Linked DNA regions of Nitratidesulfovibrio vulgaris str. Hildenborough. The protein of the gene in region 1 interacts with the protein of each later gene in a pairwise test. Links are inferred from orthologs where the notes say so. Each region holds a gene or a part of one and is shown on either strand. Other genes may lie near its edges.

Region 1 (11,452 bases):
GCGGGTCTGCACCAAAACCGCTCCATTCGGCATTGGCCATGCCCTGCAACGAGGCCGTGCGTTCCATGGAGATGCCCGGTATGCCGATGGCCGACTCTCGCGCTCGCCCATGAACCCAGACCGTGAACGACTGCGGGACGAGCACCTCTTGTGCTGTCAGGGCGCTATCGAGCGAAAGGCCGACCTCGCGCCGCATTCCCAGCAGCAGCTTGGCTGGCAACACCTGTACCGCAACGGGAAGATTGTTGAACTTCGCCCAGATGTGCAGACGGGCCAGGGCCAGAAAGACATCAGACGAGAAGAAGTACCACAATGCCTGGTCGCGCTCCGCGACCACGGTCATGCCGCCATAATCCTGCAATGTCTGCGGCACTGCCGGATTGAGGTCGCCCTGCCAGCATAGCCACAGGGCGATCCCCGACGAGCTCATACGGATTTCCTTGAGCTGGGGAAGGCGACGTGTCAGGTCGGCTAATTGTGGCATGGCAACTCACTTGCAACGCTGGAGGTCAACTTGGACATCACTCTCACTCTCGCGGAACTCAAAAAGAAACCCGGGTTCGCCGATAACGTGGGCATGGTTCTGGTACATAACGGTGTCGTGCGAGGCTGGTCGCGCAAAGACCACGCACCCGTCACCTCTGTTCGCGTCACCCCCGACAGGGCACGCATGGACGCCATCTGCCGCGAACTTGAAGCGCGACCCGGCATATTCTGCATACTCGCAGAAGCCGTCGAGGGCGAGTGTCGGCCCGGTGACGATCTTCTCTTTCTCGTCGTCGCTGGCGACATCCGCGAAAACGTCAAAGCCGTTTTCGCTGAACTTCTCGACAGGATAAAGGCCGAAGCCGTCATCAAGCAGGAATGCACGGCCTGACTCCCCTCGTATCGACACTCCTAACACGTCGAAGCATAAAAAGCCCCATGCCGGTACTGCCAGCATGGGGCTTTTCTTGCAAATACCACACCACCCTGCACATATTATTTTCAAGTATAGAATTGTTGATATAAAGGTATGCGTCCGTGTATGATCCATGCTGAAGCCACCTTGGCCCCCTGTCCAACGAAGTCGGACAGGGGCCCCCCGATGCAGGGGGCGTGGCATCGCATGCGGCATGAACAGGATTCGCTGACTCTACACATTGCTCACCAACGCGCCGTCTCACCGCCTTCGCGTGTGGGATGACGACGCCAGACGGTCACGGGCAGAGAGAGACGCAGATGCACGACGCACCAGTCGCCAGTCGTGGCACGGCTGACAAAGGTCAGCACAACGGCTATCGCCGCCCCTGCGCCCTTGCACACGTCTGTGTGTTCGTGACCCTGACCGTATCGTTTCTTCTCGCACATGCCTTGCCACACAAGGCTTGGAGTAACATACAGACTCCGGCACAGGAGGCCTCGGCGAACGTCCAGACGAGGGCTGCCAGTCCCCCGACTGACCTGCACGCAGGCACCCCCGACACGCCATCAGCCTCCGCCTCATATGCCGAGGCGAAACCTGCCACGACAGACCGCAAGCGTCGGCATCCGGCAATCGCGCCGGACAGCGCATACCCCCATGGAATCCCTGACACGCCTGTTGAAGCCATCGTCCTGCGCATCGCCGATGGCGATACCATCATCGTGGACATCCCCGGCTATCCACCCATCATCGGCCATCGAATCGCCGTACGGGTGGCAGGTTGCGACACTCCGGAAAGCAACGACCCCCGGCAGGAGATGCGCACCCTCGCCCGGCGCGCCACCTTCCGTACCCGCGAGATGGCCCCGCCGGGTTGCACCGTGCGCCTTCACAACCTGAAACGTGACAAGTACTTCAGACTTCTCGCCGACGTGGAGACACCAGTTGGCGACCTCGGCACACACCTCATCGGCGAAGGGCTGGCAAGACCCTACTCCGGCGGACGCAAGACGTGGTGACCACCGCCACCATCCCGCGCCAGCCATCAGTCCGCAAGAAAACACCCCCGGTCGCCGACATAGAGGCGGCGCACGCTCATGGCTTACGTGCCGGACAATGCGGGACTGAAACAGTCCACGCGGCCACTTTCCATGTGCGCAGGGGGCAGGCATCGACGGCGGGTCGACCATGGGCACCGCAGAGGTGCTTCCATATCTCTTCAGGTGCCTCATGACGAACGTAACGACATGCCGTTGCAAAAGAACATGTGATCGCAACCAAAAAAAAGTTGACGGCCAATTCGAAAATATGTATCACGGACCCATTCATTCACGGCGTTGACTTTTTCGTCTTGGACTTCGCATGGGCAAAGCTCCGTACCGATAAAGCATCAAGCCGAACTTTTCTTACGGAGCCTTTTTTCATGGCCAAGACTCTCTATGTGGGCAACCTGCCCTTCAGCGCTTCTGAAGACGACGTTCGCAGCCTTTTCACCAACTACGGTGAAGTTGTTTCCGTTAAGCTCATCATGGACCGTGAAACCGGTCGTCCCCGTGGCTTCGGCTTCGTGGAAATGAACGACGGCGACGCTGGCGCTGCCATCGAAGCTCTCGACGGTGCCGATTTCATGGGCCGTGCTCTCCGCGTGAACGAAGCGCAGGAGCGTGCCCCCCGTCCGAAGCGCGCTTGGTAGCGTAGCCTTAAGACATCCACAAGAGGCCCCTTCCTCAGGAACGGGGCCTCTTTGCACTTTCTTGCCTAGGAGGCACTTGATGGCAGCTGACGATCATATTGAAATGGAAGGCGTTGTTGAAGAGGCCCTGCCCGGTACGCTCTTCCGTGTCGTGCTGGAAAACGGTCACGAAGTTCTCGCGCACCTGTGCGGCAAAATGCGCAAGTTCCGCATCCGCGTCCTTCCCGGTGACAAGGTCACTGTGCATATCTCCCCTTACGACCTGACCAAGGGCCGCATCGCACGCCGTACGACCACCCCTTCCGGTGGCCCCCGCCCCGCCCGTTCCGGCAACCGTCGCTAGGTCGCATCACCTCGCGTACAACGCATGACGCAGGCGCCCCCGACGGGCGTCCGCGTTCGTGCAGACGTTTTCCGCCATTCCACACCCTGCCAAGCGTCTCACGCAGCAAGAAAAGCCCCGCTGGCCGATTCACGATACCCGGAAGTCTTCCAGCGAGGCTATCTGCTCACTCCGCGCGCTTCGCGCCCCGTGTGGTCCTACCGCGACCCAGACGGGCAATCCCTCGCGGAAGCCCCGACCGGGAGTCGTTCCAACGCTGACCGGCTCATGAACTGTTGCACACATCCCCCACGCGCCCCTTCGGCATGAACCGCACCAGGGCTGACTGTATGCCGGAAGCCCGCTTCCCCATCAGTGGGTCACATCCATGCACCTGTCCCCCCTTGGCGCAAGGCAGTGCCACGCACCCCGGTAACGCACCCCGGCAACGCACCCCGTTGACGCACTCCGGTTTCACACACGAACCAGAGTCCAGGGAAGCTTGTCGCACTTGTATCCGCCAGCACACGCCACAGCGCGCGTTCCTGCGGGCATCTACACCTCAAACGCTTCGTGAAAGGTCACGACGCCCTTGGGCACTTCACCTTTGAACGGCATGGCGAAGAGATACTCCGGCGGGACGCCTTCGACATTCAACCCCGGCGCATTCATGAACCCGAAACGGACGTAGTAGGTGGGGTGCCCCACGAGGCAACATCCTGCGGCACCAAGCGACTGCAGGCGGGCAAGCCCTTCGCGCACCAGTGCCGTCCCCACACCTCGGCGCGGATACGCAGGGTGCACCGACAAGGGGCCAAGGCCAAACCAGCCCTCCGTACCGTCAGACACCGCCACTGGCGAAAAGGCCACATGGCCGATGACGCGGCCATCAAACACGGCAACCAGCGACAACGAAAGAGCCCCGGCGTGACGCAAGGCTTCGATGACATATGGTTCCCGCTTGTCACTGATGTCCAGCGTCGCAAACGCCTTGGCGGTCACCTCGAATATGCTGCCGATGTCCTCCGGCACTTCCTCCCGTACAATCATGGAAGCCACCATGTGCTCTCCCTGTAGGTGCATGTCTGTCCCTGGTTTCTTTCTGATGCACTGCCACACCCGCCACCGGGCAGTCATCGCTGTTTCTTCACTGATTTGACGAGCTTGCTGAAGTTCTTGTCCCTATGTCTTCTCTCATGCAACGACAGGGCACCGAACGCAGCCTCTTTCCGCAGCCTGATGTAGTTGTCGTAGCGCTCCTGCGAGAGAGTGCCCGCCTCTAGGGCTGCCCGCACCGCGCAGCCCGGTTCACGCTCGTGCCGGCAATCGTGAAACCGGCATGACCCGGCAAGCCGTTCAACGGCCTCACCCACGAAACCCTCTTCCGATTCCGGGCCGATGACGCCGAATTCCCGCATGCCGGGAGTATCGACCAGCAGCCCGCCACCGGAGAGTATGACCATCTGACGGCGCGTCGTCTGATGCCTGCCTTCCCCCGTGGCGCTCACATGCTGTGTCGCGAAAAGCTCACGCCCCAGCAGCAGATTGGTCAGCGTCGTCTTTCCGACCCCCGACGACCCTAGCAGGCAACAGGTCTTTCCCGCCTCCACCGCAGCCTTCACGGCATCCACGCCATCTCCGCTGTACGCGCTGGTTGCAATCACATCGACATCCGCCACGCTGTGCACGACTGCGACCAGCCCCTCGAGGGCTTCTGCCGAGACCATGTCCGTCTTGGTGAGCACTACAACGGGCTTCACCCCACCCTCGCGCACCATGAAGAGATAGCGCTCAAGCCTGTTGGGACAGAAATCGTAGTGGCACGACTGCACGATGAACGCCACATCGACATTGGCTGCGATCATCTGGTGGCGCCCTGTTTGCCCTGCGGTCCTTCGCCTCAGCCATGTCCGGCGGGGCAGCACATGATGGATGACACCAGCGGAAAGCCCTCCATGAATATCCAGCGCGACCCAATCCCCGACGCAGGGATAGTCTGCCGGGTCGTCGTGCTCATGGATGAAGCGCCCTGACACTTCTGCCGCAATCTCACCAGCGTTTCCCGTTGCCATGCAACGCCCCCGGTCCACAGCCACGATGCGTGCCAGCGACAGGCCGTCTGCAAGCCACCTTTCTCCATGTCCGGCGAACCATTCGTCATATCCCGAATCCGATAGCATCGTGCTCCCACCTGTTCCGTTGCAGAACACGGCAGACAGCACTGCCGCATTCGAAGTAGAGTGACAGGTATACGACCGGTACCCACCCGACCACCTCGTAGACGCTTAGTAGTGATGCTGTAGAACACCTGTGCCCGCGCCCCCGAAGAACGCGCGGGGAGGGGGCTTGGCATCCTCACGTGGTCAGTCTATAGTCGCTCCTGTCTATCGGCCATGGTCGGCGACGACCTCACCAGAACACCCTAGCATTCGGAGTTTTTTTGAAGAATTCACTCCAGATGGAGCTTGTGCCGCACCTCCGGCAAAGGCTCCTGCACATCTAGCACAGGACTGCCGGAGCCTTTGCTCGTTCCTTATTCCAATGAGGAGGGAGCATGATGGCATACCGGAACGCAGCTGCGGTACTCCCGCAGCATCTTCTGGAAGAGATACAGAAACACGTCGATGGGGCGTTCCTGTATATCCCGCGTAGACAGGAACAGCGCAGGCGATGGGGCGAGAACAGTCCCGCACGGGAAGAGATGATGCGGCGTGATGCCGCCATTGTCGCAGACTATCTTGAGGGTGAACGCGTCAGGAGTCTCTCTGAACGCTATCACCTCTCCGACAAGGCCATCTACAGGATCATCGCAAACCGGAAGTGAACATGAGCAAGACCCGCCTCCGTCACCGGAAGCGGGTCTTGAAGCATGACGGGGCGATACGCCCTCACCCCACGCCCTACAAGGTGTCGGCGACAGGCCCCCGAGGCATCCATCGTGATTGCGGGCGGACTCAACGCAAAAGAGGCGAAGCCTTTCGGCTTCGCCTCTTCACATCTCATGTGCTGACGCCCTAGAACGGCACGTCGTCCATGCCGCTGGCTTCCGAAGGGAACGCCGGGCCGAGGTCGTCGTCATAGGCCTGGTTGCCCATGTCGTTGTTGCGGTTCTGCTGGCGACCGCCCTGCCCACCCTGACCGGATTGGCCGCCACGGCCGCCGGTGGGATTGAACGAACGACGGGGCGAACCGCCGTCTTCGCCCTGTTGCGCAGCCTCGCCACGACGGTCGAGGAACTGCACGCGCTGCGCCTTTATCTCCGTGCTGTACCTGTCCTGCCCCTGCTGGTCCTGCCACTTGCGTGTCTGCAGGCTGCCTTCGACAAAGACGAGGCTACCCTTGCCGAGGAAGTTGGCGCAGTTCTCGGCGGCACGCTGGAACACGACGACGGTGTGCCATTCGACACGGTCGACCTTGTTGCCTTCACGGTCGACGTAGCTTTCATCAGTGGCGATGCGCAGGTTGGCGATGGGGGTGCCGTTCTGGGCATAACGCAGTTCGGGGTCTCGCCCGAGTCTTCCGATAATCATCACTTTGTTGAGCATGGTATCCTCTCGAGGGCGGCACACCGCCCGGTTATCATTCTAGGACGCGGGAGCGAGGCGTTCGAGTTCGTCGAGAGCGGCTTCGATTTCGTCGCTCAGACGATTGGCCTCACGCGGATTCCACTCTGCAAGGGCCTCTTCGAGGTTCGCCTTGAGAACGGCAGCGCGTTCTATCCCCTGCCCCAGCGCCTTGCGCAGGGTGTCGTTCCACCCGGCGAAGTTGCAGGCGTCGTCGAGAGCCGCGACCAGCTGAAGCACACCGCCGCCGTCAGGCCCGACCGGGCCGTCAGGCCACACGAGTGTGGTCAGACGGGGCCATGCTTGCAACACTTCCTCTTCCCGGAAGGTCGATGCCGAAACCCTGATCTGCAAATATCTGCCCACGGCTACTCCCGTTCCTCCCACTCCGTCTGGACTCTGGCAACCACCTCTTCGATGAGCGGCAGCTGTTCCTGCGGGCAGACGCCTATGAGCGGCTGCCCCGCATCCACGTTCTCGTTATGCTGGAAGTACACCGCATAGATGACCCCGTCGGGCCCGGAGTACCCCAGCGAAACTTCGCGCTTCATGCGCGACATGATGAAAAGCTCCATCCCGTCATGCACGGTCACCGACCGCGACCCCGAAGCCTTGATCTTCTTGTCCACGTCCGGCGTGAAGTAGTACTTCGCCCTTTCCGGCGCGTTGAACAGGTTCAGGGTACGCTGCAGGATGATGCGCAGCACCTCGTCACGCGAGAGGAAGTGACGGATGACCATAAGAGGTGTACGTGCCTCGACGAAACGCCCCTCAAGCGACGTCTCGATGCTGGTCACCTCTCCCTTCTCCCCGGCGTGGATGGGCTTCTTGTTGTGTTCACGTTCGATGGTGGCAAGCAGTGTGCCCGGCTTCTCCTTCCACATGCCCGACACACCGCGCACGCGCGTACCCACGGCGAGGTCGCCGAAGGTGACGACACCGCAGTGCGGTGCCACGACCTGTATCTCTTCGTAGGGCGAAGCCTTTATCTCTTCAAGCAGTTTCGTAACGTCCAGCATGGCTTTCCTTCTCCTGCCCTACCGGTAGTAGAGATTGCGGCCGCCCATGGTCAGCAGGGCCTGCTTCACATTGGCGCGGATGTCGCGACGGTCCCATATGCCCTGAATGTGTCCGCGCGAGAGGGCGCGGTAGGCACGATGGTAGTCGGGGGGAATGTCCATGCCCGTGGTCTCCTTGATGACCCCGGGCCCCGCAAAGCCGATGTTGGATGACCGCACGGCGAACTGGTATGGCGAACAGCCGAGGAAGCTGGCCACAGGCCCGGCGTAGGAGTTGGTGTCGTACAGGACGAGGTACAGCCCCCCGGCCTCGATGTAACGGCGCACGGCGATGGTGCAGCGCGGCATCTGGATGACACCGTTGGTGCCCTCCTGAATGCGGATGCCCGCCGTGCCATGCACATAGGCGAGGAAGGGGTAGCGCTTCTTCTTGGCTCGTTCAGCCGCCTGAATGAACTTCTCGCCCTCTGCGGCACCGACGGAACCACCACGGAAATCGGCCACCAGCATGGCGACCACGACCTTGGTGTTGTCGATACGCGCCTCGAACGTGACGCAACCGCTCTTGAGGCCCGTCTTCTGCTTGGCCTGATCGAGCTTGACGTCGAAGCCCTCGAAGGAAAGCGGATTCGCAGCCTCGACTTCGGCGTTGAACTCGAACACCGAGCCCTCGTCGAAGACGTTATGCAGATACCACTGGTACTCCATGGGGAAATGGTGCCCGCACGAGGTGCACACCCCGGCGAACTCACCGAACAGGTCAGGGGCCCACAGGTCGAGACAACCGTGTGTGGCGGCGTTGGGGCAGGTGATGGCCCTGTCCTGCTTGGCGCGGGGGCTCACATAGCTCCAGTTGCCGTTACGCTGCTCGGTCTCGTCCCATTCTGAAAGGGTCGTCAGGTCGCGGGCCGTATCCTCGCAGGCACCGCCGGAACCGGGCAGGGCGCAAGTGATGCGTCGCCACGGCTTGAGCACCTTCTCCTTGAGCACCTGCATCTCGGCATCGACCTCTTCGAGCACATAGGCGATCTTCTGCTGGTGCTTGCGGAACAGGTCGTACTTGAAGGTCGAGTACACGTCCCACCACATGTCCCACCACATGGACGCGGCCTTGCGCATGACGGGACGCCTGTCCTTGCATGCGGCGCGGGCGAGGCGCAGGAACTTGCGCTGCCTGCGCGCCACGAGGCGGTCTTTCGCGGAGGACGACAGACTCCAGCGCACATACACGCTGTCGAGGTCGAGGTCGGCGGTCTTGCGCCGACGGCGCAGGGCCATGGCACGCAACGGGGCGAACCCCTTCACGCCAAGCAGCACCTCGTCGGTGGCGCGGATGACCTCTTGCCGCAGGGTGCGGAAGAAGTCGAAGTGGTACGGACGCGCCCCGAGAGGCGGTTCGTCGATGACGTGGTCGATGTACCCCGACCGCAGGTTGTCCGCGGCGGTGATGCGCAGTTGCTGCGCACATTTCTCGATGAGTTCGGGCGTGGCCCGCTGACCGTGGCGCAGCCGTCCCTCGATGGCGGCGCCCCCTTCGGGCGAAATGACCGAATAGTAGCCGTGAGACAGCATGAGACGCCTGTCTGCAAGGCCGATGGCCTCGGCACCGCCCGAACCGCCCTCGGAGAAGACGGCGATGACAGGCACACGCAGCCCCGCCATCTCATACAGGTTGCGCGCAATCTGCTGTGCCGCACCGGGGTAGTCCTCCACCGGGAACGAACCCGGCGTGAACACATAGGTGTGTATGGGAATGCCCTCGGTCTCGGCGACCTTCATGTAGTGCAGGGCCTTGGCATTGCCCCACGGCTTGACGGAACCGCCGTTGCGGAACTCCTCGCCGTGGCCCTTCTCCTGCCCGATGACCATCACCGGCTGATGATAGGTCTTCTTGCCGCTACGTCGCGTGATGTAGGCGCGGGCGATGAGCATGCTGGGGTCGATGCTGTATTCGTCCTTGCCGCCGATCTCGGTGAAGTTGTCGTAGACGTTCTCGAGGATGTCGCGCAGGCAGATACGCTGCGCGTGCCGCACGATGCGCACCTTGTCCATGGGCGTAAGCTCGGCTTCGAGTTTGCGCTCCACGAAGGTGAAGAGATCTTCGAGTGTGGCGAGGGCGGGCCCGTTTTCCCCTTGGGCGCCCGTATCGCGCTGCGAGAACTCCGCAAGGCGCGTCGCAAGAAGCTCGATATTCTCGTTATGCTTGCCGCCGAAGATGTCACGGATGTAGCCGAGACGCTCGACGAGATGCTGTACTCTCTTCTCGTTGTCCATGCTGTCGCTTCCCCCGCTTTACCGGCGGGGACGGGTCGGATGCGCGATGCCGCGCGATGCGCGGCGTGAACAGCTAGAACCGCAGGATGCGGCCGGTGTTGTCGCGCAGGAAGTTCACGTTGGAACGCAGCTCATCGCCCGCCTTGTTCTGCCCCTGCAACGTCAGTCCTTCAAGGAAGCTGACGCCGCGCCGTTTCACCTCTTCGAGGTCCTTGCCCCAGATGATGGCGAGGGCGAGGTTGGGGTCGAATTCGGTGGGGATGTCGTAGGGCTCTTCGGTGGGGACATGCGTATACATGCGCGCCCAGTCCTCTTCGGGCCAGCCGAAGGCGTCGATACGCCCGACCCACGGCGTGAACCGGTTGTCGGGGTCTTCAGCGATGAGGCGGTACTCGATGCCGACACCTTCGAAGGTGATGTCCTCCTGACCGTAGCCGAGAGGCTGCCCGAGTCCGATGCGAATCTGTTCGGCGATGAGGTCGACCTCTTGCCCGTTCACCCTCGCGATACGGGCGGAGACGCCGTTCTCGACCTGGATGCGCGTGTTGACCTCCATGAGGAAGGGATGACCGTCACGTGTGACGATCCATTCCCACGTACCCACGTTGTCGTAGCCGACCTTCCGCGCCATGGCGAGCGAATGGTAGGTGATGTCGCGCAGCACCTGCGCCGCGTCGAACCCGTACTCGATGGAGGTGGGGTCGAACCCCGGCGCAACCTCGATACGCTTCTGCAGGCCGATGGACTGGATGGAGCAGTTGCGCGTGCCGAAATGGACGGGATTGCGCCCTGTCCTGTCGGAGACGATCTGCACTTCGAGGTGGTTGAAGTCGCGGATGCGCTGCTCGATGAGCACCCCTTCGTCCTTGAACTGACGCAGGGCGTAGTTGCGGATGCGGCGATACACCGACTTGAACAGGTCGAGGTCGTAGACCTCTTCGATGCCCATGCCCCCGCCGCCGGCAGAGGCCTTGACCAGCACGAGAGGCCTGCGGATGCCCTGCTGCTCCTGAAACTCGTAAAGGCTCTGTGCGACCTTTTCGGCTTCAAGTTCATCGTAGATGGGCTTGTCAGACCCCGGCACCGTGGGCACGCCGAGACTGCGCGCGAGGCGCTTGGTGTTGATCTTGTCGCCCAGTTCGCGGATGACGCGCCACGAGGGGCCTATGAAGATGAGCTTGCGCTCACGCTGCGCCACGCGCCGCGCGAAGCGGTAGTCCTCTGCGAAGAAGCCGTAGCCGGGGTGCACCGCTGTGCAGCCCGCGTCGTCGGCGACGGCGAGTAGTTCGTTGGCATCATGATAGGAGGACACCCGATAGAGGCTGTTGGCCCCGCCCAGTTCACGGGCGAGTCTCACATGGCCTGAGGCGGCGTCCTCCGCCGTGTACACGCAGGTGAACTCCAGACCCAGCCGGTGGCAGGCCCGGACGATACGGGTAGCGATTTCCCCTCTGTTCGCCACCAGCACCTTATGATCGTTCGTCTGCACCAATATCCCTCGTTGTTTCTTTGGACTCTTCATTCCGTTGTTCCGCGGCCTTGCGCTCGGCAATCTGCCGCTTCTGCACTTCGAGCACCAGTTTGTCGAGATGCTCCTCCTGCGCCCTGTTGGGGCCATCGAACGAACAGGCCACCAGTCCGGCGTCGCAACGCCGCACCACATGGGCCAGAAGCCCC
Region 2 (11,530 bases), 940 kb from region 1 along the record:
GATCATGGAATTGCGCATGCGCGGCGGTCTGCCACGAGGCAACGCCCTGCGTTATGTGCAGCAGAAGCACGGCGTCGACACCATGGCCTGCATTTGCGCCATCGACCGTGCCACGCTGCCTCCCCTTGCCAACTACTGGGCTCCCGGCGTTTCCGTCTACGGTACGCACGAACTGGTTGCAAACGCCCTCGTCATGCGTGGTGAGACCAAGCGCACCATGGACCTCCGTCAAGAAGACCTGCCCGGCATGGAGGACGCATAATCATGTATAACGGCAAGTACATCATCCCCGGCATCGTCATCTTTGTCGGGCTGTTCACCTTCCCGTTCTGGAGCAACCTGCTGACGCCCAAGTACGAGCGTCCGCAGATTGCCCTCCCCGCCGGGGAGAAGGAATGCATCGAGCCCGTGGGCTACATGCGCGCCGAACATATGCACATCCTCAACCTTTGGCGCGACGAGGCCCTTCGCGAAGGCAAGCGTCTTTACGTGGCGAGCAACGGCAAGCAGTGGGAGATCAGCCTCCAGAACACCTGCATGAAGTGCCACGCCAACAAGGCCGACTTCTGCGACAAGTGCCACAACTCCAACAGCGTGAGCCCCTACTGCTGGGACTGCCATGTCGCTCCGAGGGGGAACCAGTAATGAACAACAGCAGAAGACGATTCCTGAAGATCGCCAGCCTCTCGGTTTTCGGCCTTGGGGCCAAGGGCGTCCTTGATGTCGCCGCTGGCACCACCCCGGACGCCGCTGCGCTGACCGGCAAATATGAAGACGGTGCGACCGCGCTCAAGGCGAAACGCTGGGCCATGGTCATCGACATGCGCAAGTTCACCTCCCCCGAGGACTACTCGCGCGTCATCGAGGCCTGTCACTCGATCCACAACGTTCCTTCCATCGAAGGCAATCAGGAGATCAAGTGGCTCTGGACGGACACCTACGAAGCGACCTTCCCTGACGACATGAACCCCCACCTGTCGCAGGAAGTTCTCGAACGCCGTTATCTGCTCCTGTGCAACCACTGCGAGAACCCGCCCTGCGTGCGTGTGTGTCCCACCAAGGCCACATTCAAGCGCGCCGACGGCATCGTCGTCATGGACTACCACCGTTGCATCGGTTGCCGCTTCTGCATGGCCGGTTGCCCCTACGGCGCCCGTAGCTTCAACTTCGGCGACCCGCAGCCGCACATCAAGGCCATCAATCCGAAGTTCCCGGCCCGCACACGCGGTGTCGTGGAAAAGTGCACCTTCTGTAGCGAACGGCTTGCCGTGGGCCAGCTGCCCGCGTGCGTGGAGGCCTCCAACGGCGCCATTCTCTTCGGCGACCTGGATGACCCGAACTCGCCCGTACGTAAGGCCCTGAACGAAAACTACAGCATTCGCCGCAAGCCCAGTGTAGGCACCCAGCCCGGCGTCTACTACATCGTCTAGGAGGACTGGCCATGGTTGAGAAGCTTCTCAAGGGCTCCCCGGCGTACTACATCTGGCTGCTTTTCCTCGGCAGCATCGTCGGTCTCGGGGGGTTCACCTACCTGTTCCAGCTGAAGTACGGCCTCGCCATCACCGGCATGAGCCGCGACGTGTCCTGGGGTCTCTACATCTCCCAGTTCACGTATCTCGTCGGTGTTGCGGCGTCGGCGGTCATGCTGGTGCTGCCCGCCTACTTCCACCACTACAAGCAGTTCAAGAAAATGATCATCCTCGGTGAGTTCATGGCCATATCGGCAGTGCTGATGTGCATGCTCTTCATCGTGGTCGACATGGGCCAGCCCCAGCGGATGCTCAACGTCATCCTGCACCCCACCCCCAACTCCGTCATGTTCTACGACATGATGGTCCTGATGGGCTACCTGTTCATCAACCTGCTGGTCGGGTGGGTGACCCTTGAGGCTGAGCGGCATGATGTTGAACCTCCCAAGTGGATCAAGTTCTTCATCTACCTGTCCGTCATCTGGGCGTTCAGCATCCACACCGTCACGGCGTTCCTCTACGCCGGTCTCCCCGGCCGCCACTACTGGCTCACAGCCATCATGGCCGCCCGTTTCCTCTCTTCGGCCTTCTGCTCCGGTCCTGCCATCCTGCTGCTGCTGGTATTCGTGCTGCGCCGCCTGACAGGCTTCAACCCCGGTCGCGAAGCTGTGCAGACGCTCACGAAGATCATCACGTATGCCATGTGCATCAACGTGTTCTTCTACCTGCTCGAAGTCTTCACCGCGTTCTACAGCGGCATGCCCGGACACCAGCATCCGCTCGTGTTCCTCTTCGCCGGTCACGGCGGGCATTCCTACTGGGTGAACGGCTGGATGTGGACGGCGGTCGTCTTTGCCTTCCTTTCGCTGGCATTGCTCATTCCGCCCCAGATTCGCGACAATGAGAAGGTTCTGCCTTGGGCTCTGGTCATGCTTGTCATCGCATCGTGGATCGACAAGGGCCTCGGCCTGCTCATCGGCGGTTTCACCCCGAACCCCTTCGAAGGCATCACTGTCTACGCACCCTCTGTCCCCGAAATCCTGATCGCCCTTGGCATCTACGCCTTCGGCCTTCTGGTGCTCTCGCTGCTGTGGAAGATAGCCATCGAAGTGAAGAAGGAAGCTGGCACGTTCTAGCCCCCCTTCCGACATCAAGGCCCGCCTCGCAAGAGGCGGGCCTTTTTTGTTTTTCGCGAAAGAGTACGCGAAAGGCTGTGTGCAGATGTCCAGCCCGCCTGCGAAGATTTTTCTGCACACGAAAAAAGCCCCCGGCCATAACGCCGGAGGCCCATTCGCCTGCAATCATAACATAGCGTACCGAGGCTCAACCACCAACCAGCGATCCCATATGGCGCCCAATCCCCTTCACGAGATCATCCATGTTCTGAAGGGGCTTTGTGTAGATATCGTCACGAGTGACACCGATTGCGATCAATTCGGGTGGGAGTTTATAGTTCGTCGAACCGGTATGGATAAGATACCTGAGCGCCGGACGCAAAGTATGAGCCTTGAGGATGAAATCGTTGCCGCTCATGCCCGGCAGTCGCATGTCTATGATTCCGACATGGGGTGAGACCTCTGCCAGAAGATTCAGGGCGTCCTCACCGCTGGAGGCGGTGACGACATTGAACCCCTCATCTTCGAGATAGGCTTCGAGATTCTCGCGAACCATTTCCTCGTCATCCACGACGAGCACGAGCACAGATGCGTGATCCATGTTCCCCCCGGTATCGGCCATATCGGATAGTAGACCAAAGCGGGCCGGACGGCAATGTTGTGGAGGTTCAGGAAGGCTCTCTGACGATGACCTGCTCACGACGCAGAGGACACCACGAAGGTCTGTCCAGCTTCTCATCAAGAGGTCTATGCTTTGGTGTCGACACGCTACACCGTGAAGGGTCTCCACTTGTACAGAAGGGGCAATCAGCACAGTTCCTAACGACAACGATCATGACAACCACCTTGATTATAGCATGTTAACAGGGTCGAGATCCAGTGAGAGCGAAAGATGGCGGTGCGATACACTGCCAGAGGCCGCACCGTAGACACGGCGCAAACCTAGCCAGTCTGCCCCTTTGAGAAGGCAATTGAACCGCTTTCTTCCCCGCAGGAGAGGGAGGGGGGCAGGTGCGGGGCCCAGCACCTGAACACCTTCCTGACTCCCCATCCGACGAAGTTCACCAGCCAATGACGTAACTTCTGCAAGGCCTTCGCGGCAGTCTACAGGATAGCTCATCCGGACAAGGGCAAGCCTGACGAACGGAGGATAGCGTCGCCGTTGCCGGATGGCAATCTCGTGTTCGAAGAAGGCTTCATAGTCGCCACGAAGCACATACTGCCAACAGTAATGCCCCGGGTCTCTTGTCTGGATGAGTACCTTGCCCGGCAACTCTCCACGACCTGCCCGCCCGGATGACTGCACGAGCAACTGGAATGTACGCTCTGATGCCCGGTAGTCCGGCAGGTTCAGGCCAAGGTCGCCATCTGCGACAACCGCCAGCGTGACCTTGGGAAAATGATGGCCCTTCGACAGCATCTGGGTCCCTACAAGCACTTGTGCCTCTTCACGGGCGAAGGCCGCGAGAATCTCCTCCATGCGCCCCTGACGTCGCGTGCTGTCCCTGTCGAGGCGCAGCACACGCCCGCCGGGTGGCAAAAAGGACGCAATGGACTCCTCGAGGCGCTCTGTCCCTTCCCCCATGGGCAGGTAGTGCATGCCTTTGCAATTGGGACAGACTGCCGGATAGGCCACGGAGTGGCCGCAATAGTGGCAGACCAGACGTTCGCGGCCCTTGTGATACGTGAGTCCGATGTCACAGTGCGGGCAACGCGCAACAGTGCCGCAGTCCAGGCAATACATGAGCGGGGCGTATCCTCTTCTGTTCAGGAGAATGACCGCCTGCTCCCCTTTTGCCAATGTGGCACCGAGCGCGGCTGTGGTCGCTGGCGCGAGTATGCCGTCGGTCGGCCCCAACGACCGGATGTCCACCAGTTCGACGGATGGCAGGGTGCCGCCTCCAACGCGCGAGGTAAGCCGGGCTGCGGGAAGCACCCCCTCACGGGCTGCATGCCATGTCTTGAGGTCCGGCGTGGCAGACCCCAAAACCAGAAGCCCGTTCGACTGCCCTACCCTGAACCACGCAACTTCCTTGGCCTGATAGTTGAGCCCTTCATCCTGCTTGAATGAAGAATCGTGCTCCTCGTCGAGTACGACAGCCCCGATATCCTGAACTGGCAAGAACAATGCCGACCGGGTTCCCACGATGATGCGCGGTTGATTTCGGGTCGTCGCCAGAAGGCGAAACGTAGCCTCACGCACGGCAGGTGTCTGGTAGCCATGGTACAGCACGACAGGCGCCTCTGGCAGGCTGTTCGCCACGTCGCGGCGCAACTTGCATGCCAGTGCGACTTCCGGTGCGAGCAGCAGCACACTGCGCCCTCTGGCCAGGCACATCTTGGCTAGTTCGAGATAGACTGCCGTCTTGCCGCTGCCCGTGATGCCGTAGAGGACCCACGTGGCCGGGCCTTCCGCATCCATGGCCGCTGCGAAGTTTCCGACTGCGGCGGACTGTTCCTCCGTAAGCACCAGCGTTTGCGGCGCATCGAGGGGCGTTGAGGAGGCTTCACTGATACCGCACGCGCAAGAGGCCTCGTCGATGGCCTCGATAGCGACAAGTCCTCGCTCAAGGAGCGCACCGAGGGCAGTCGTACAGCCGGTCCCCAGCGTTTCGGTGAGCACCTTGCGACTCGTCGTGCCACGTTCGTAAAGGAAATCAAGGATAGCCGCCTGCCGATGGGCCGATGGACGTAGCGGCCACGGCGGGTCAGCCTTGAGCACGCACATCTCGCTGGCTGCCGCATCCTCTCCGGCGACAAGCACCTCGAAAGAGCCTTCGCGCCACAGCTGTCCAAGCCTCTGAAGAACCTCTTTATCAAGTCCGGCAAGTTCACGCGGCTTCAGCAGGCGTTTTCGACCGTTATCGATGAGTCGCAGACGAACCTTCGACGTACGCAGCCCTGCGGGAAGCAGGTTGCCGAGAATACGCCCCTGTGTCACCCCCTGCCGCAAGGCCAGATGGCGCACCATGTCAAGATAGTCCCCGTTCAGGCACGGTTCGACGTCAAGCGGACAGATGAGGGGTTTGGGTGTGACCCCCTCGGGAAGAGCGACCGTATTGCCGTCATCGCCCAGCACGACACCGACGCGCAAGGTTCCTGCACCAAGAGGCACGATAACACGCGTTCCCGGTGAGAGTGCGGTGTCCTGAAGCCATGCGGGAAGTGCATACGTCAGGGTGGCATAAGGCGGGCTGGTAAGCGCGACGGAAAACAACCGTTCAGACATGGTGACCGGGAGGGATTGAGAGGTCGGCCCCGAGGGGCGAAGCAAGGTGCCCGGCCTTGCAGCCGGGCACCAGTGTCAACAACGGAAAGGCAGGAGAGGTCGCAACTGACTTATGAGGTCGTCGCGCAAGCCTTCTTCCTGAAGTGCGAAATAGATATTGGCCGTGAGATATTCGGCCCAGTCGCCTGCGTCGAAACGCATGCCCCGAATCTTGACGGCAAGCAGCCCCCTGTCATCGGCAAGGTTCTGCAACGCATCGGTGAGCTGAATCTCGCCACCATGTCCGGGTTTCACCTTTTCAAGGCTGTCGAAGATATCCGGCGTGAGGACATAGCGCCCCACGATGGCGAGGCGTGAGGGTGCTTCAGCGATGCTCGGCTTCTCGACGAGGCGGGAAACCTTGTAGATGCCCGGGGCCGTCTCCTCGCCCGCAATGATGCCGTAACGCGAGACCTTGTCGGCCGGAACCTCCATGACCCCGATGACAGGCAAGTGCTCTGCCACAGCCACATCGATGAGTTGCTGGATACCCGGCGTCATGCCGAACATCAGGTCGTCACCCACCATGACGGCAAAGGGTTCATCCCGGACGATCTCACGTGCGCAAAGAACGGCATGCCCAAGGCCAAGCTGCTTCTTCTGGCGCACCGAGATGATGTTCACCATCTCGGCGACCTCGCGCACCTGCCGGAGCATTTCGGTCTTGCCGGCACGCTCGAGAACGGATTCAAGCTGGAGGTTGTAGTCGAAGTGGTCCTCGATGATCTTCTTGTCCCGGTTGGTGACGAAGACGACATCGCCAATACCGGACTTTTGCGCCTCTTCTACGACATACTGTACCACAGGCTTGTTGTAGACCGGGAGCATCTCCTTGGGGATGTTCTTGGTCGCCGGAAGCGACCGAGTGCCCCACCCTGCGACAGGAATGACCACCTTGCGTATGTTCACGGGCATACTCCTTTCCGCGAGGGAACTACGGCGTTGAAGAGGTCTAGCGCAAATGCTTCTGCACGGTCTCTGCAAGCATCTCGGCAAGCCGGGCAACCTGTTCGGGGTGTTCACCCTCGACCATGACCCGACATACGGATTCTGTCCCGGAGTACCTCAGCAGGACGCGCCCACGGTCGCCAAGTTCGGTTTCTATGGCTGCAACCGCGTCCGCAACCGGCTGACACTCCGCGAAGGGTATCTTCCGCTCCACATGGACATTGATAAGCTGCTGCGGGAAAAGCTGCAACTGTCCAGCCAGTTCGGACAGAGGCTTACCGCGTTCGCGCATGATGCGCAAAATCTGCAGGGCCGCCAGAAGGCCGTCGCCCGTGGTGCTGTACTCGCGGAAGATGAGATGCCCGGACTGTTCTCCCCCCAGCAGGGCTCCATGCTGGCGCATGGCCTCGACCACGTAGCGGTCGCCAACGGCTGTACGCAGCAGGGTGCCGCCATGCTCCTTCATGAAGACTTCGAGCGCCATGTTGCTCATGACGGTGGCGACCAGCATATTGCCGGGAAGCTTTCCCTTGGCCATGAGGTCCTGGGCGCAAAGGGCCATGATCTGGTCGCCATCCAGAATGGTGCCCTTCTCGTCCACGACAATCAGCCTGTCGGCGTCACCGTCGAGTGCGAGACCGATGTCGGCGCGGGTCTCGCGCACTTTTGCAGCGACCACTTCCGGATAGAGCGACCCGCACTGGTGGTTGATGTTGAGTCCGTTTGGTTCCGTGCCCAGTTTGATCACCTCTGCGCCGAGTTCCTCCAGCGCGAGGGGAGCGACCTTGTAGTTCGCCCCGTTGGCGCAGTCGATGACGACACGCAACCCGTCGAGGGTGAGGTCTGCGGGGAAGCTGCTCTTGATGTAGACGATGTAGCGACCGGGTGCGTCTGCAATCTTGTAGGCACGCCCGACCTTCTCCGACGCGGGATAATCCCACTGCCAGTCCGGGTCGAGGACCATGTCGGTCATCTGGTTCTCGACATCGTCGGGCAGTTTGAAGCCGGAACGGTCGAAGAACTTGATACCGTTATCCATGAAGGGATTATGCGAAGCGGAGATGACCACTCCGAGGTCAGCCCGCATATTGCGGGTCAGGAACGAGATGGCGGGTGTAGGCAGCGGCCCCACCTGAAAGACATCCATGCCCGCAGCGCACAAGCCAGCGGTGAGGGCCGACTCGAACATGTAGCCCGAAAGCCGCGTGTCCTTTCCGATGACGACACGATGTCTGCGATTGCCATTGCGGAAACGCGTGCCCGCTGCGAGGCCAAGTCGCAACGCCATATCGGCGGTCATAGGGTATATGTTGACCTGTCCGCGCAGACCGTCAGTGCCGAAAAGCCTTCTGCCCATATGTCATTCTCCTGAAGTGCAATGCCTGCCGAGGCCCCGCAGGGCAACGGGCAGATAGCCTATCTCTTCTGAATTGTCACCGTTACGGTGTCGGGGACGACCTCGTCCACGCGAACACCGTCGGGGGATACCGTATGCACCGGCAGGTGCAGCACTCCCGGTGCCACATCTTCCGGAAGTTCTATCCGGGCTTCGATACTCTTGAGCACCTCTGCGTCGGAAGCCTGCGACCGGGGCAATTCGGCCCTGATGGACACCTTGGCCGGGGCGACCTTGATGCGAAGCCCCTGTATGTCATCGAAGCGCACCTGCCGCGAAAGAACGACCTCACGTCGGGCGATGGTGACCCTGTAGGCAACCTGCAACTGCGCCGGGGTGCTTTCGACAAGTTCAGGAACGACCACAGGCACGTCCACGAGGACATCCCCAACGGTATCAGCCGGAGGAGGCGGAACCTCGGCGTGGAGTTTACGCAAGGCATCCACCACGCTTTCAGGCCCACGCACCCTGACCTTGGCAGGAGTGAACCGCAGCCCTTCGACCACCACGTCCGGCGCCACCGTCCCTGTCACACGCGCATCGACGGGGACTTCACGTTCTGCCACGCTATCGACCTCAAGCACCAGCCGGGATGGCGTCACCTCCACGACCTCGAAAGCTCGCGTGATGGGCAGTTTCTCGACTACGACCGGTACGATGGACGTTCCCTTCTTCAGTGTGGAAAGGTCTACGGCGTAGGTGAGACTCGCCTCATTGATGGACCGCATGAGTCCCTTGGGGCCACGCAGACGCACGGAGACTTTCTTGACGAGACCGTCGCGCACGATCAATCCCGCAGGCATCCCCTTGAATTCGACGCGCACTTCGATGAGCGTTTCGACACGCTCTTGTCCGGTAACCATGTACCACATCGTCACCGACATGACACAGGCCATGAGCATATACAGCCAGTTGGAGCGCATCCTACTTCTCCAGTATGTTGCGTAGCACGCGCTTGAGCCGCGTCGCATCGAGACTGGTCGTCAGCTTGCCACCCACGGCAACCGTGATGGCCCCCCGTTCTTCCGAGACGACGACGGCAACCGCGTCACTCTCTTCGGTGATGCCCAGCGCAGCGCGGTGGCGCGTGCCGAAGTCCTGCCGTTCGGTGACGGCGGCCAGCGGAAGTATGCAGGCGGCAGCGGCTATCTCCCGTCCGCGAATGATAACTGCCCCGTCATGAAGCGGGGTCTTCGGAAAAAAGATGGTGATGAGCAACTCGCGCGAGACCTGTGCCCCCAACTTCACGCCGCGTTCGAGCATGTCGCCGAGCGCCACATTGCGTTCGATGACGATGAGCGCTCCGATACGCCGCTGTGCAAGATACAGTGCCGCCCCGATGATTTCATTGAGATGCTCGTCTTCTGTGGAGCGTCGCCGCCGGAAACTTCGAGCCCCCATGTCCGTGAGTGCCTGCCGGATGTCTCTCTGGAAGAGCACGATGATGACGAGGAACAACGACCCGAGGAAGTTCTCAAGCAGCCAGCCGAGCGTGTAGAGGCCGAGTTCCCGCGAGACGAAGTAGACGACGACCAGCAGTAGCAGACCATAGATGGCTGAAACGGCACGGGTGTCCTTCACCAGCAGGATGACACGATAGAAGAGGACAGCCACGAGTGCCATATCGAGCAAGTCGCGCCAGCCCACGGTGACGGTATCGAACAGCAGCATGAATACTCCTAGACGGCGCCCATGGCAGCCACAAGGCGCAAGGTGTGCACCGTGGCGACAACGTCATGAACGCGGTGATACCGCACTCCGCGCCCGGCGAGAAGGGCTGTGGCCACCTGCGTCGCAGTGCCTCGCTCATGCGGGGCCAGACCAAGCAGCGCACCGAAGAGCGACTTGTTCGAAAGTCCCATGAATACGGGCCGCCCCAGGGTCGAAAAGCGCTCGATGTGACGCAGGATGTCGAAATTATGCTCCATCGTCTTGCCGAAGCCGATACCGGGGTCGAGCACAATATGCCCCTCCGGCAAGCCAGCAGCGGTGAGGGCTGCCATCTCCCGTTCGAAGAAGGCGAGGATGTCATCAACGACATCGGCATACGTGGGGGCATCCTGCATCGTGCCGGGCTTGCCCAGACTGTGCATCAGGACGTAGCCGGGGCGGTACTGTGCCACCACGTCACGCAGGGCAGGGTCGAAGGCACAGGCGGAAATATCGTTGATGATGTCCGCCCCCGCGTCGAGGACTGCCACGGCGGTTGCCGCCTTGTACGTGTCTACCGAAAGGGGTACGGGCAGGCCCGCAACGTCACGCAGACCTTTCAGACCGTCGACAACGGGCAGGACACGCGCGAGTTCTTCCTCAAGTGAGACCGGGGCGGCGTAGGGTCGAGACGACTCGGCCCCGATGTCCAGGATGTGCGCCCCATCGTCAACAAGTCTTCGACCATGTTGGACTGCGGCCTCGGTCGTCTCGTGCTGCCCCCCGTCGTAGAACGAATCGGGAGTGACGTTGACGATGCCATAAACGCAAAAAGGGGCAGGGCGAAACTCCCTGCCCCCCTTCAATATCCAGAGTCCGTCTGCGCTCATGCGCGGTCGTCCCTCTTTTCGGGTTCTTCAGCTTCGAGGGTGAACTCCTCGGCCGGGGTAGCGGCGTCTTCCGAAGCCTGCGGCGACTGCGCGGCCTTTGCCCCGTCCGTGGCGTTCCCTGCTGGCGGTGTCGTCCCGGAGTTTGCCGGGGCCCCGCCGTTTCCCCTTTCGGGAGGCAGCTTCTCGCCACGCATGAGGATGTCGATGTCATCACCACTGATGGTCTCGCGTTCCAGCAAGGCATTGGCGATGTCGTGCAGGGCAGTCAGGTTCTCTTCAAGCAGGGTGTGGCAACGCTGGCGAGCCTCTTCGATGATGCGCTTGACCTCGGCGTCGACCAGACGTGCCGTCTCCTCGCTGAAATTGCGCGAGTGGGCCCATTCACGCCCGATGAACACCTCTTCACCCTGTTCACCGATGGCCAGCGGGCCGATGGCCTCGCTCATGCCCCATTCGCAGACCATCTTGCGAGCCATCTTGGTGGCCCGATCGATATCGTTGCCTGCACCTGTGGTCACGTCTGAGAAGATGATCTCCTCCGCGACACGTCCGCCAAGCAGTACCACGAGGTTCCCCAGCAGGTAGTTGCGCGAATAGCCGTGCCTGTCGCCTTCCGGCAACTGCATGGTAACGCCAAGAGCCCTGCCGCGGGGGATGATGGTGACCTTGTGGATGGGGTCTGAACCGGGAATGAGCTTGGCAGCAAGGGCGTGACCGGCTTCATGGTAGGCCGTGATGCGCTTCTCTTCATCGCTCAGGATGAGGCTGCGACGCTCTTTGCCCATCAGGACCTT

Evidence for each region.
Region 2: the proteins of DVU_RS10475 (region 1) and priA interact in binary tests that used the Escherichia coli proteins (3 or more experiments, as listed by UniProt). The link is inferred for Nitratidesulfovibrio vulgaris str. Hildenborough from one-to-one orthologs.

The regions. Positions count from the first base shown.
Region 1 is NC_002937.3:2,309,049-2,320,500, forward strand. The notes cover bases 4,700-7,640. They hold DVU_RS10475 (single-stranded DNA-binding protein), read right to left. Parts: upstream 6,465-7,640; coding sequence 5,934-6,464; downstream 4,700-5,933. Other genes in these bases: rsgA (ribosome small subunit-dependent GTPase A), read right to left, coding at 4,700-5,099; DVU_RS10470 (CD3324 family protein), read left to right, coding at 5,474-5,743; DVU_RS10480 (hypothetical protein), read right to left, coding at 6,504-6,848; DVU_RS10485 (hypothetical protein), read right to left, coding at 6,851-7,501; DVU_RS10490 (acetyl-CoA carboxylase carboxyl transferase subunit alpha/beta), read right to left, coding at 7,520-7,640. Outside these bases: DVU_RS10435 (tetratricopeptide repeat protein), read right to left, coding at 1-430; DVU_RS10440 (molybdenum cofactor biosynthesis protein MoaE), read left to right, coding at 515-877; DVU_RS10445 (thermonuclease family protein), read left to right, coding at 1,222-1,923; DVU_RS10450 (RNA recognition motif domain-containing protein), read left to right, coding at 2,328-2,597; infA (translation initiation factor IF-1), read left to right, coding at 2,677-2,940; DVU_RS10460 (GNAT family N-acetyltransferase), read right to left, coding at 3,475-3,969; more of rsgA, read right to left, coding at 4,053-4,699; more of DVU_RS10490, read right to left, coding at 7,641-9,775; DVU_RS10495 (biotin carboxylase N-terminal domain-containing protein), read right to left, coding at 9,849-11,264; DVU_RS10500 (PilZ domain-containing protein), read right to left, coding at 11,245-11,452. UniProt on the Escherichia coli protein: Plays an important role in DNA replication, recombination and repair. Binds to ssDNA and to an array of partner proteins to recruit them to their sites of action during DNA metabolism. Acts as a sliding platform that migrates on DNA via reptation.
Region 2 is NC_002937.3:1,371,159-1,382,688, reverse strand. What follows is about bases 3,125-6,143. They hold priA (replication restart helicase PriA), read right to left. Parts: upstream 5,814-6,143; coding sequence 3,435-5,813; downstream 3,125-3,434. Other genes in these bases: galU (UTP--glucose-1-phosphate uridylyltransferase GalU), read right to left, coding at 5,889-6,143; DVU_RS06060 (response regulator), read right to left, coding at 3,125-3,185. Outside these bases: sulfate reduction electron transfer complex DsrMKJOP subunit DsrK, read left to right, coding at 1-262; sulfate reduction electron transfer complex DsrMKJOP subunit DsrJ, read left to right, coding at 265-645; sulfate reduction electron transfer complex DsrMKJOP subunit DsrO, read left to right, coding at 645-1,430; sulfate reduction electron transfer complex DsrMKJOP subunit DsrP, read left to right, coding at 1,442-2,605; more of DVU_RS06060, read right to left, coding at 2,793-3,124; more of galU, read right to left, coding at 6,144-6,761; glmM (phosphoglucosamine mutase), read right to left, coding at 6,805-8,157; DVU_RS06040 (CdaR family protein), read right to left, coding at 8,217-9,119; diadenylate cyclase CdaA, read right to left, coding at 9,121-9,867; folP (dihydropteroate synthase), read right to left, coding at 9,876-10,736; ATP-dependent zinc metalloprotease FtsH, read right to left, coding at 10,733-11,530.